DNA from 3 places in the Caballeronia sp. LZ062 genome. Region 2 is predicted to be linked to each of the others. Evidence: predicted binding sites of a transcription regulator. Region 2 holds the regulator's gene; each other region holds the start of a gene.
The links. Region 2 encodes HrcA, which represses chaperone genes, less so after heat shock. Its sites were predicted from a motif close to TTAGCACTCNNNNNNNNNGAGTGCTAA; they were not measured.
Positions count from the first base shown of each region.

Region 1: a site for HrcA is predicted at 2,355-2,381, ahead of groES (co-chaperone GroES). Genes of this name have one in related genera too.
Region 3: a site for HrcA is predicted at 2,099-2,125, ahead of rpoH (RNA polymerase sigma factor RpoH). Genes of this name have one in related genera too.

Region 1 is NZ_JARTWB010000002.1:353,054-357,374, forward strand. Features, by position in the region: gene P9239_RS07705 (hypothetical protein) at 341-1,264, shown strand; gene groES (co-chaperone GroES) at 2,460-2,753, shown strand; gene groL (chaperonin GroEL) at 2,831-4,321, shown strand, end outside.
Region 2 is NZ_JARTWB010000002.1:2,112,313-2,116,633, reverse strand. Features, by position in the region: gene recN (DNA repair protein RecN) at 1-965, opposite strand, end outside; gene P9239_RS15900 (NAD kinase) at 1,001-1,894, opposite strand; gene hrcA (heat-inducible transcriptional repressor HrcA) at 2,081-3,097, shown strand; gene hemH (ferrochelatase) at 3,226-4,293, shown strand; gene P9239_RS15885 (RNA-binding S4 domain-containing protein) at 4,319-4,321, shown strand, end outside.
Region 3 is NZ_JARTWB010000002.1:2,284,392-2,288,712, forward strand. Features, by position in the region: gene leuA (2-isopropylmalate synthase) at 1-819, shown strand, start outside; gene P9239_RS16685 (nuclear transport factor 2 family protein) at 839-1,222, opposite strand; gene P9239_RS16690 (acyloxyacyl hydrolase) at 1,268-1,834, opposite strand; gene rpoH (RNA polymerase sigma factor RpoH) at 2,190-3,125, shown strand; gene nagE (N-acetylglucosamine-specific PTS transporter subunit IIBC) at 3,263-4,321, opposite strand, start outside.

The sequences.
Region 1 (4,321 bases), 1.8 Mb from region 2:
CTGCTGATAGTCGAAGAGCCGACATTTCACTTAGGAACGTGACCGTCGCTTGCGCGCGCGAACGCGCGTTGACGAATGGCATCGGGCATCGAAGCGAGAATGGCAGCTTTCCGGCGGTGAGTTCGGGAAGCTGACTACCGCATCCCGACCTCAACTGGTCATTGGGCTTCTCGGTGGGCTACTTTTTTGAAACAGCGGTTTGCGCCGGGTAGAGACGTCATACAGTAGCTCGCTGCCTACTTAACACTACTGTTTTTCCCGTCTGTCACCTATATTTAAGCGCGGTCCTTCATGGCTTGGATGGCTGTCGCCACGGTCGTCATCATTGGAGCGGAAGATCATGCGCTTTTTTGCAAGGCGGCGCGTCCTGCCAACGTCAACAACCGCGACACTGATTCTTCTTTTACCGACGGCTACGTACAACGTGTGTAGCTATGGCTGCGACCTTCGTCGAGTCGCCAAGGCACTTACACAAAAGAGCAATGGCATGTTTGATTTCCGAGCGTTTGGCGATTGGGCCGGCACCGGAAAACTCGCGCGCGTTAGCGGCGCGCCAATGATCGTTAGAAGGTGGCCGCTACGGGAGTCTTTCAGTATCGAAGAGCATGCGACGAAGTCTAATGCAGAGCAGATAGCGGCTGTCGAAACCTATATAAGCATCGAAGACGCGGTTGCACAGGTCCAAGAGTTCGTAAAGCAGAATGATTCGCTCGCCGCTGCATTCGGGCGCTCCGTGGACGACGTCATTATCATCGCAATCGGTTCGGAAACTGTTGTCTCAGAGGACGGCGAGAATGAGTTCCAGGGCGACATCAGTCTTGATGCGTATTCTGCCCTCTGCCTGCCGGTAAGGCAAAAAGGCTCTGACGGATTCCTGGAGATTGGGAGTAGTGAAAATCTAACCGCAGGCGAGAAGGTTTGCTTTGTATCTCTTCGCAGGCTGGCCTTGGTCTTTCCAGAGATTGTGTTTACGGACAAGCCTGTTCGTGCAAGGTCCATAGCGGCGCGGTATATCACTTCTAACACTATGGCGTTCGTTCTTGGCTGCCTTTTCACTGAATCCCTGAGTCATCACAACACGACAGGCTGCATTAATGAAACAGCCTGGACAGGGGGGCGAGCGAGACAGTTATTTCGCCGAAGGGGTGTGCCAATTTTGTGCGCGACACTTTTCCACAGACTGTCGTCCACTCAATTCGACGCGGAGTGCAGGGAGTATTCTCTCCAGCGTCAGTGCCTGCTTGAGCACATCGAGGCGTTTTGACGAAATGGTGTCCAGCGACGAACGTTTTAGTTATTGGATTCAATTCGCGGCGACAACAATAGCGATCCAACTCATATGCGCATGGATTTTTGCAATCGTTTTTGGGAACGATTTCGACATCAAGCTAGTTCATTTGGCCTCGGGAAAAGATGGGATCTTGATACCGTTCCACTGGCTAACCGCGGCCGTTGTTGCCGTTGCTCTTGCTGCCACCGCTGCCCTGGCATACCGTCGATGGGACGTTAAGCAAAGTATCCCTTGACGTTGACTAACGACAATCGCGAATCCATCGATTACCGCACGTTCGCGGACATAGTCTGTTACCGCCCAGCCTGAGCGCTGAACGAGCGATGCTATTGGAAGCCCACCCGATTGCCGCCCTGAGAAGCAACCAGTCGCCCGTCACCAGCGAGCAAAGCAACGGACAAACGCGGCTTCTGGCCGAGCTAGGTCAAACGGTGAAAACGCAAGTTGCCGGCCGTCGCTCGGATCGCGATCTGCGCAAGCCCACCCGTTGCAGCCTTTCAGGGCAGCGCGAACCGCGTTGCCGTTGCCGAGGTACATCCGCCAATGCGGGCGGTTGCCCTTCGCGCCACACCGCCCCAACTCAGTTGCGAGCCACGAAGGCCGGAGAGTGATCCGGGCCGATTTTACTGAACTGATAGGAGCCACGGTACTGGTCAGCCGCTCGCCGTTGCGCGTGATTTCGCATAGATCTTGCCGAATCGGCCGAGCGACCAACTCAAGCGCGGGACCCTTTTGTGAAAAGGATAGCGGCCCACACCTCGCGCCCTCCGTCCGCCTGCTAGTTTAGCGAGACGCGCGTACCGGTTACCCGGGTATACCCTGCCATCGATCGGTGCCCCCGGACGTTTGCGCGGAAGCCGCTAAGACTGCGGCATCGATTGCCGCGCGTTCGCGGGTGAATTGCAAGCTAGTCCCAAAGTCCTTATCTGCTGAAGGAACTCGCGCGGCTGACGGATTGAATGCTCGCTACGAGTCCAGAGTCGAGTGAACAAAGTTCCAAGAACCTCGATGAGCGAGCAATACCGCCTGCCCTCCTTGAAATTGTCAAATCCGGTCCATATAATTGGCACTCACTGCACGAGAGTGCTAACAAGATTTCCGTCCGGCGGGCTCGGCCCAAAGGACGGGCTATCCCGCGTTTTCAGTCTCATTCAAGAGAGGAGTGTGTATGAACCTTCGTCCTTTGCACGATCGCGTCATCGTCAAACGTCTGGACCAGGAAACCAAGACCGCATCGGGCATCGTGATCCCGGAAGCAGCGGCAGAAAAGCCGGATCAAGGTGAAGTCCTGGCCGTCGGCCCGGGCAAGCGCGATGACAAGGGCACGCAAAACGCCCTCGACGTGAAGGTGGGCGACCGCGTGCTCTTCGGCAAATACGCCGGCCAGACCGTCAAGGTCGACGGGCAGGAACTGCTCGTCATGCGCGAAGAAGACATCATGGCCGTTCTGGTCAACAAGTAAGCATTCTTCCTGTAAGCCGGACTTCGCGCCTGAAGGGCAGCGAGCCGGCACACTGAATCGAATCAAGGAGTCTGGATATGGCAGCTAAAGAAGTCACTTTCGGCGATTCCGCACGCGCCAAGATGGTCGAAGGCGTGAACATTCTGGCCAACGCGGTCAAGGTCACGCTGGGTCCGAAGGGCCGCAATGTCGTGCTCGAGCGTTCGTTCGGCGGCCCGACGGTCACCAAGGACGGTGTCTCGGTCGCGAAGGAAATCGAACTCAAGGACAAGCTCCAGAACATGGGCGCGCAAATGGTCAAGGAAGTTGCTTCCAAGACCAGCGACAACGCAGGTGACGGCACCACGACCGCTACCGTGCTCGCACAGTCCATCGTTCGCGAAGGCATGAAGTATGTCGCATCGGGCATGAACCCGATGGACCTGAAGCGCGGCATCGACAAGGCCGTTGCTGCAGCAATCGAAGAACTGCGCAAGATCAGCAAGCCCTGCACGACGAACAAGGAAATCGCGCAAGTCGGCTCGATCTCGGCGAACAGCGACACGTCCATCGGCGAGCGCATCGCTGAAGCCATGGACAAGGTCGGCAAGGAAGGCGTGATCACCGTCGAAGACGGCAAGTCGCTGCAAGACGAACTGGACGTCGTGGAAGGCATGCAGTTCGACCGCGGCTACCTGTCGCCGTACTTCATCAACAACCCGGACAAGCAAGTCGCCGTTCTGGAAAACCCGTTCGTGCTGCTGCACGACAAGAAGGTTTCCAACATCCGCGATCTGCTGCCGGTGCTGGAACAAGTCGCGAAGGCCGGCCGTCCGCTCTTGATCATCGCTGAAGACGTCGAAGGCGAAGCGCTCGCAACGCTCGTCGTCAACAACATCCGCGGCATCCTGAAGACCGTCGCTGTCAAGGCTCCGGGCTTCGGCGACCGTCGCAAGGCCATGCTGGAAGACATCGCGATCCTGACCGGCGGTCAAGTCATCGCGGAAGAAACCGGCCTGACGCTGGAAAAGGCGACGCTGCAAGAGCTGGGTCAAGCCAAGCGCATCGAAGTGGGCAAGGAAAACACGACGATCATCGACGGCGCTGGCGAAGCCGTGAACATCGAAGCTCGCGTGAAGCAAGTACGCAAGCAGATCGAAGAAGCGACGTCGGACTACGACCGTGAAAAGCTGCAAGAGCGCGTGGCCAAGCTGGCCGGCGGCGTGGCAGTCATCAAGGTCGGCGCTGCGACCGAAGTCGAAATGAAGGAAAAGAAGGCACGTGTCGAAGACGCTCTGCACGCAACGCGCGCAGCGGTGGAAGAAGGCATCGTGGCTGGCGGCGGCGTCGCGCTGATCCGTGCTCGCCGTGCAATCGACGGCCTGAAGGGCGCGAACGCCGATCAGGACGCAGGTATCAAGATCGTCCTGCGTGCGATGGAAGAGCCGCTGCGCCAGATCGTCACGAACGGCGGCGAAGAAGCCTCCGTCGTGGTGGCGGCTGTTGCTCAAGGTTCGGGCAACTACGGCTACAACGCGGCAACCGGCGAGTACGGTGACCTGGTGGAAGCCGGTGTCGTCGACCCGACG
Region 2 (4,321 bases):
TCCGGGAGAGCTTCGGGCTGAAGGCGGAACTTGCGCGCCGTCGAGTGCAATTGATCCATGCGCTTTTCGACTTGCGCGAGCCGGTCCGGATCGAGTTCCAGCCGCTGCGCGTAGTGCGACAGCGAGTACGACGCCTCCTGCAACTGAATCTCGGCCGGTTCGAGGGAGGCCAGCACGTCGTTGAGCGCCGGGTCGATGTCCGCCAGAGTCCGCAGCTTGGAGATGATCGCGCCGAGTTGCGAGATCATCGCGTCATCGGATTCGGAGAGCGCGCCGAGCGCGTTCTGCACTCCGTCGATGAGACTCGCCGAATGCGACAGCCGATGGTGCTCCGCGCTCACTTCCTCCCATTCGCCGGGCTGTGGCGCGAGCTTGTCGAATTCGCTCAGTTGCCACGCGAGACGCTCGCGCTCCAGTTGCAGTTCGCGGTCGCGGCTTTGCGCGGCATCGACGGCCTGCTGCGCCTCGCGATACGCGCGCCATGCGCGATTCACGGTGCTCGCCGTATCGACGAGACCGGCGTGCGTATCAAACAGCTCGCGCTGCGCGTCCGGCCGCATCAATAATTGATGCGCGTGCTGACCGTGGATGTCGACGAGCATTTCGCCTACTTCGCGAAGCTGCGTCAGCGTGGCCGGCGTGCCGTTGATGAACGCGCGCGAGCGGCCGCTCGAATCGATCACGCGGCGCAGCATCACGGTGTCACCGTCCTGCGAGAGCGTGTGCTCGTCGAGCCAGCGAACCACGTGCGCGTGCGTGCCGAACTCGGCGGTGATGTCCGCGCGCGGCTCGCCCGTGCGCACGACGCTCGCGTCGGCACGCGCGCCGAGCGTGAGCGCAAGGGCGTCGATCAGAATCGACTTGCCCGCGCCGGTTTCACCCGAAAATACCGTGAAGCCCGAATCGAATTCGATGTCGAGCGCGGCAACGATGACGAAGTCTCGAATGGAGAGATGACGGAGCATGGACGCTTCGGGAAGTGTTCGGCGAAGTTGTGCGGTCAGACAGACGAGTCCTGCGAGGGATGCTCGTTCCAGTGGAGCTTCTTGCGCAGCGTGGCGTACGTGCTGTAGCCGACCGGATGCAGAACCGGCACGGTGTACCTGGAGCGCCGCACCTCGATGGCGTCGTTCAGTTCGACCGCCGTGAAGGACTGCATGTCGAAGTTCACGTTCACGTCGCGCCCGCCGATGATCTGAATGGTGACCTTCGAGTCGTCGGGCAGCACGATCGGACGGTTCGAAAGCGAATGCGGCGCAATGGGCACGAGCACGAAGCCTTGCAGCTGCGGATGCAGGATCGGCCCGGCCGACGACAGCGCATACGCCGTGGAGCCGGTCGGTGTGGCGACGATCAGCCCGTCGGAGCGCTGGTTGTACATGAAGTGGCCGTCCACCGAGACGCGCAACTCCGCCATGCCCGAAAAGCCGCTGCGATTCACGACTACGTCGTTGAACGCGAGCGCGTGGTAAATGGGCTTGTCATTGCGCACGATCCGCGCTTCGAGCAGGCTGCGCTCCTCGCGCTCGAACTGCCCGGCGAGCATTTGCGGCACGCGTTCGCGCATTTCCGCGAGCGGAATGTCCGTGATGAAGCCGAGCCGCCCGTGATTCACGCCGATGAGCGGCGTCCTGTACGGCGCGAGCTGGCGGCCGACGCCGAGCATGGTGCCGTCGCCTCCTAGCACGACGGCGACATCCGCCCGCGCGCCGATTTCCGCGATCGACAAGCCGGGATATTCGCTCACGCCGACGTCCTTCGCGGTGCCCGCTTCGAACACGACGTCGAAGCCCTGGTTCGCAATGTGCTCCGCGAGGGATCGCAGCGGCGCCTCGATGCCGGGTGTGTTGGTTCGCCCGACAAGGGCGACGGTCTTGAATTGGCCAATTTCCATGCCGGCATTACACCATAGGTGGAAGGCGAAAAGAACCGGGCGCGCGCGGTCTTGGGCGCGTCCGGTTTGTCGCTAGAATGGAGCAGACATTGAACGATCGGCTAACAGACGGACGCGGCCCGGAACGGCGCGCTGAAGCGGCGGCACCGGTCGCCGCGTCCTGACACGTTGCGCTAAAATTTGCCCATGCTAGACCCACGTGCACAAACCCTCCTAAAAACGTTGATCGAGCGTTACATCGCCGAAGGTCAGCCGGTCGGTTCGCGCACGTTATCACGGCACTCCGGTCTCGAACTGAGTCCCGCGACCATCCGCAACGTGATGTCGGACCTCGAGGACCTCGGCCTCGTCGCGAGTCCGCATACGTCGGCCGGGCGCATTCCCACGCCGCGCGGCTATCGCCTGTTCGTCGACACCATGCTGACGGTCGAAGCCCCGCAGGACGAGGCGATGACCACGGCCGTCAAGACGCGTCTGCAAGGCGAGGAGCCGCAGAAGATCGTCGCGGCAGCGGCGAGCGTGCTGTCCAGTCTGTCCTCGTTCGCGGGCGTGATCCTTACCCCGCGCCGAAGCCATATGTTCAAGCAGATTGAGTTCATGCGGCTGTCGGACAAGCGCATTCTGCTGATCATCGTGACGCCGGAAGGCGACGTGCAGAACCGCATGATGGCCACGCAGCGCGACTACTCGCCCTCGCAACTCACGGAAGCCTCCAACTACATCAACGCGCATTTCGCGGGCCTGTCCTTCGACGAAGTGCGCCGCCGGCTGCGCGAGGAAATCGACCAATTGCGCGGCGACATGACCACGCTCATGCAAGCGGCGGTCGTCGCGAGCACGGCCGAGACCGATCCCGGCGAGACCGTGCTGATTTCCGGCGAGCGCAATCTGCTCGAAGTCGCGGACCTTTCGTCCGACATGGCGCGCCTGCGCAAACTTTTCGACCTCTTCGACCAAAAGACGAGCCTCCTGCAATTGCTGGATGTTTCGAGTCACGCGCAGGGCGTGCAGATCTTCATCGGCGGGGAATCGAATCTCGTGCCGATCGAGGAAATGAGCGTCGTGACCGCGCCGTACGAAGTCAACGGCAAGATCGTCGGTACGCTCGGCGTGATCGGCCCGACGCGCATGGCCTACAACCGCGTGATTCCCATCGTCGATATCACGGCGCGCCTCTTGTCCATGTCGCTCAGCCAGCAATAACGCGCCTTTGCCGGCATCTTGCCGCGCCTCGGACGGCGCCGCCACTCGGCCGTTCGGCCAATGCTCTGCGTCGGAACGCGCCGCTATAATGGCCTTCACCTTTCGATGACTTTCGGCTGCCTTGCCCTATGCGTTTCGACCTCGAGTTGCCCTCGCAGCCCAGCGCCTCCCATCGTGTCGCGGTGCTGCTGATCAATCTCGGCACGCCGGACGCGCCCACGCCGCGCGCGGTGCGCAAATATCTCGCGCAATTTTTGAGCGATCCGCGCGTCGTCGAAATCCCGTCGTTCATCTGGCAAATCATTCTGCGCGGCATCATCCTGCCGTTTCGCGGGCGGGCATCGGCTAAAAAGTACGCCCAAGTGTGGATGCCTGAAGGCTCGCCGTTACGCGTCTATACGGAACGGCAGGTCGAAGGTTTGCGGCGGCTTTTCGCGGCAAACGACTATCACGTGATCGTCGACTACGCGATGCGCTACGGCACGCCGGGCATCGGCGCCATGCTGAATCAGCTGAAGCTGGAAGGCGCCGACCGCATTCTGTTCGTGCCGATGTATCCGCAGTATTCGTCGTCGACCACGGCCACCGCTTTCGACGACGCCTTCACTGCGCTCAAGCGCGTGCGCAATCAGCCGGAGATCCGCACCATTCGCCACTACGCGGATCATCCGGCCTATATCGCAGCGCTCGCCGAGCAGGTCCGCGACTACTGGCGGCAGCACGGTCAGCCGGACTTCGCCTCGGGCGACAAACTGGTGCTGAGTTTCCACGGCGTCCCGAAGCGGACCATGGACTTAGGCGACCCTTATCACGACCAATGCCAGTTGACGGGCTCGCTGCTCGCGTCGGCGTTGGGGCTGACGCCCGTGGAATGCCGCGTGACGTTCCAGTCGCGCTTCGGCCGCGCGGAGTGGCTTCAGCCGTACACCGCGCCAACGCTCGCGGAACTGGGCGCGGGCGGCGTCGCGCGCGTGGACGTGTTCTGCCCGGGCTTCACGGCGGACTGCCTCGAAACCATCGAGGAAATCGGCATGGAAGTGCGCGACGAATTCCTGAAGGCGGGCGGCAAGCAATTCCATCGCATTCCCTGCCTGAACGCGTCGCCGGCGTGGATCAAGGCGCTAGGCGAGATCGCGGCACAACATCTGCAAGGATGGCCGGTACAGGCCGCGCAACCAGTGACGGTAGCGGCCTGAATCCGCTCATCGCACGAGAATCGCCATG
Region 3 (4,321 bases), 170 kb from region 2:
GGCAACGTCGATCTCGTCACGCTCGCGCTGAATCTGTACACGCAGGGCATCGATCCCGGCCTCGACTTCTCGGATATCGACGCGGTGCGCCGCGTGGTGGAGCGCTGCAATCAGCTTCCGGTGCATCCGCGCCATCCTTACGCGGGCGACCTCGTGTTCACCGCGTTTTCCGGGTCGCATCAGGACGCCATCCGCAAAGGCTTCGCGCAGCGCGTGCCGGGCACGCCGTGGGAAGTGCCGTATTTGCCCATCGATCCCGCCGACCTCGGCCGCAGCTACGACGCCGTGATTCGCGTGAACAGCCAGTCTGGCAAAGGCGGCGCCACGTATCTGCTCGAACGCGGGCTGGGCTTCACGCCGCCGCGCCGCGTGCAGATCGAATTCAGTCATGCAGTGCAGGCGGTCGCGGATGAATCCGGCGAGGAAATCAGCGGCGACGCGATCTGCGCGCTCTTCAAGCGCGAATATTTCGACGCGGGCGGGCCGGTGTCGCGCGTGGATGCGTCGGCGGTTTCCGTGCTCGGGCGAAGCATTGCGATACCGCCCGCTTCAAGCGCCGCGAGCGAGGAACATTACGCGCAGGCTGTCGCGTCGGGCATGGGCGTGGGCGCGAGCGTGAGCTGGTTCGAGTCGACGGTGACGGCCAACGGCGAGACTGCGGTCTTCGTGGGCTGCCGCGTCGCCGACGAACCGATGCGCTTCGGCGTCGCAGTGCATGTGAACCCCGCGCTCGCGGTCGTCGATGCAGTCGTGAGCGCGGTGAATCGCTCGAAGCAGATTGCGCGGCGGGTGCGCGAGGACGAAGCCGTGGAAGCCTGACGGCGCCGATGGCGACGCGCTATTCGAGCGCCACGCGCGTCGCCTGAAGCGCGAGCAGTTGCCACTGACCGCCGGTTTGCACGTGGACCGCCGTGTAGGCGATGGGAAAGAGCAGCGCGCCGTTCTTCGATTCCATCTCGATCAGCGCGCGGCCCGACACGAGACACGTCTCGGGACCGGCGGAGACCACGTCCTGCGTCTGAATCTCGATCTGACGATAGCGGCGGCGCCCGGCGGTAATCGCGTCGATGAACTGACGCTTCGTCTCGCGCTTGCCGTTGGTGTGGACATAGCTGACGTTCTCGGCCAGCAGCGTCTCGAGCGCCGCGGCGTCGCTCTCGACCATCGCCCGGAAGCGGTCGCGTTCGAGGCCGCGGATGGCCTCAAGAGTCTTTGCCGGCATCTGTCGGTTCCCCTTGCGCCGGGGAACCGATGCACCGGCGCCCCGTCAGAAGTTGTATTGCAGATATAGCTGGCTGAAATTTATACCAGGATTCGGCTCTTTGATACTCGCGTTCGAGAGATGCTGGAAGCGAAAACCGGCCTGATAGTTCTGCTTTGCGCCGAAGATTGCGCCCACGCCGACCATGTCGGCAAACTGGAATCCGCTGGACAGCGTGTAGTCTTCCGTGATGCGCGCGTGCGAGATGAGCCGGACGCCCACGCCCGCTTCCACGAACGGCCGGATATAGCCGGAGCTTTTCACGAACCGCAGCACCGGCGTGACGCCAAATTCCCAAACGTTCGGATTGACCGAGTTGCTTTCCTTCGTGTGCCAGTATGCGACGTGCCCCTCGCCGAGGAGCGTGAAGTGGAACCCGCCGATTTCCCACCACGTCAGGTTCGGGTCCCAGACGATGCCGACGTCGGCTTTCTTGAAGTCATGGTTGGCGACGCCGCCCGCGATCTGAAGTCCGAACCGGTCGGCATGTGCCGCCGCCGACGCCAGACCGAGCGAAACCGCGATGGCGCCGTGAGACAACAAACTGCGCCAGAGAAGCTTGTTTTTCTGCATGAGCGCCCCATGTAAGGGTGATGTTACGTCCCGCCGAGCGGTGGTCGGCGCATTGTATTTCGGTTGACACATATTTGCACAATCCAGCGCATCTTGCCGCTTTGATTGAATAATCCGTTGCGCTAATGTGCATATGCGGTAAATTGTTCGATCTAACGCTTCGCTTTCGGTAAGTTCAGCTCAATCGCTCGAGCTCGGCTGCCTATCAAACCCACGAAATCGATAGTTTTGTGGGAACTCCCACACGTCGTTCCCCTCTAACACTTAGCACTCGGATTGACGGAGTGCTAATATCGTGACTGGCCTGCCGCCGCCGTTGCGGCCGCAGGCAATTGTTGACAAGGAGCTTATGAGCGTGACCAATGCGATGACCCTTCCGAATGTTGTAGGCTCGGCACCTGCCAAGGCATCTTCGGCAGGCGCGCTGACGTACGCACAGTCGTCGATGCTGACCGGCCAGATCGGCAACATCGATTCCTACATACAAGCAGTGAACCGTATTCCGATGCTTTCGCCGGCAGAGGAACGTCAGTACGCCACCGAATTTCGCGAGCAAGGCAACCTGAACGCCGCGCGGCAGCTCGTGCTGTCGCACCTGCGTCTCGTCGTGTCGATCGCCCGCAACTATCTGGGCTACGGCCTGCCGCACGCAGACCTGATCCAGGAAGGCAATATCGGTCTTATGAAGGCCGTGAAGCGCTTCGATCCGGAGCAGAACGTGCGCCTCGTGTCGTACGCCATGCACTGGATCAAGGCCGAGATTCACGAGTACATCCTGCGCAACTGGCGCATGGTGAAGGTCGCGACGACCAAGGCGCAGCGCAAGTTGTTCTTCAATCTGCGCAGCCACAAGACCGGCCACGCGGCGTTCACGCCGGGCGAGATCGAAGGTCTGGCTAGCGAGCTGAATGTGAAGCGCGAGGAAGTCGCGGAGATGGAAACGCGCCTTTCGGGCGGCGACATCGCGCTGGAAGGCCAGGTGGAAGACGGCGAAGAAGCGTTCGCGCCGATCGCCTATCTGGCGGACTCGCACAACGAGCCGACGAACGTAATCGCCGCGCGCCAGTTCGACAAGCTGCAAAGCGACGGCCTTTCCACGGCGCTGGAATCGCTCGACGAACGCAGCCGCCGCATCATCAAGGCGCGCTGGCTCGACGTGCAGGACGACGGATCGGGCGGCAAGACGCTGCACGAACTGGCCGACGAATTCGGCGTCTCGGCGGAGCGCATTCGCCAGATCGAGGCGAGCGCCATGAAGAAGATGCGCACCGCGCTGCACGACTACGCGTAACGCAGCAGCGAGCCTGTAGCAAGCGTGTTCGAACCCCGCTGTCGAAAGACAGCGGGGTTTTTGTTTGCCTGCGCGACGCGCATGGAAACAAAAACGGCGCCCGAAGGCGCCGTTTCTGCGAACACTTGCTTACCGCATCAAGCCGGCATCGGCGCTGCGCCGCCGCCGTTGCCGGTCAAACGCGTGGCCATCTGCGCCGCGTACCGCTGCGCCGCCTGACCCACGACGATGTGGAACGTATCGGCCGACACCCACGCCACATCCAACTGCGACAGACGCTGACGATCCACCGACGACGGATCGCGCACGACGACGCGCAGGCGCGTTTGCGCGACGGCATCGAGCGAAACGACGTTGGTCGCGCCGCCGAACACCGCGAGCCAGCGCAGCGGGTCCGGATCGAGCGGGCCGGCGGTTTGGTCGGCTACGCCTGCGGCCGCAACCGCGGGCTGCGCCGGAGCCGAAGATGCGGGCGTCGCGCCGCGCGTCGACGAGTGCTCGAGTTCGCCACGAATTTCATCGGCGATGAGGTCCGCTTCCGGTCCGATGATGACCTGCACGTTCGTCTTGCCGCGCTTCAACACGCCACGCGCGCCGATGGTCTTCAATTGCGGCTCCGACACTGCCTCGGTATCCACCACCGAGAGACGCAGGCGCGTCGTGCACGCATCGACGAGCGTCAGGTTCGACGCGCCGCCCAGCGCCGCGATGTACTTCGTGGCGCGCGTGCTCGCCGCTGCCGGGGCGACGTCGCCCGGCACATAGCCACCGACAGGCGTTGCATCCGTTTGCGCGTCGGTCGTGGCAGGCTCGCGGCCCGGCGTCGCCATGTTGAACTTGCGGATGAAGAAGCGGAACAGGCCGTAATACACGATGCCGTACACGAGACCGATCGGAATCGCCAGCCAGCCGCGCTGCGATAGGCCGTAGTTCAGCACGTAGTCGATCGCGCCCGCCGAGAACGTAAAGCCCAGGTGAATGCCGAGCGCCGAGCAAATGGCGAGCGACAGACCCGTCAGCACCGCGTGGATGCCGTAGAGCACCGGCGCGAGGAACATAAAGCTGTACTCGATCGGCTCGGTCACGCCGGTGAGGAACGCGGTCAGCGCCATCGAAAACAGCAGGCCGCCGACGACCGCGCGGCGCTCCTTCGGTGCTTCATGGAACATCGCGAGACACGCGGCCGGCAAGCCGAA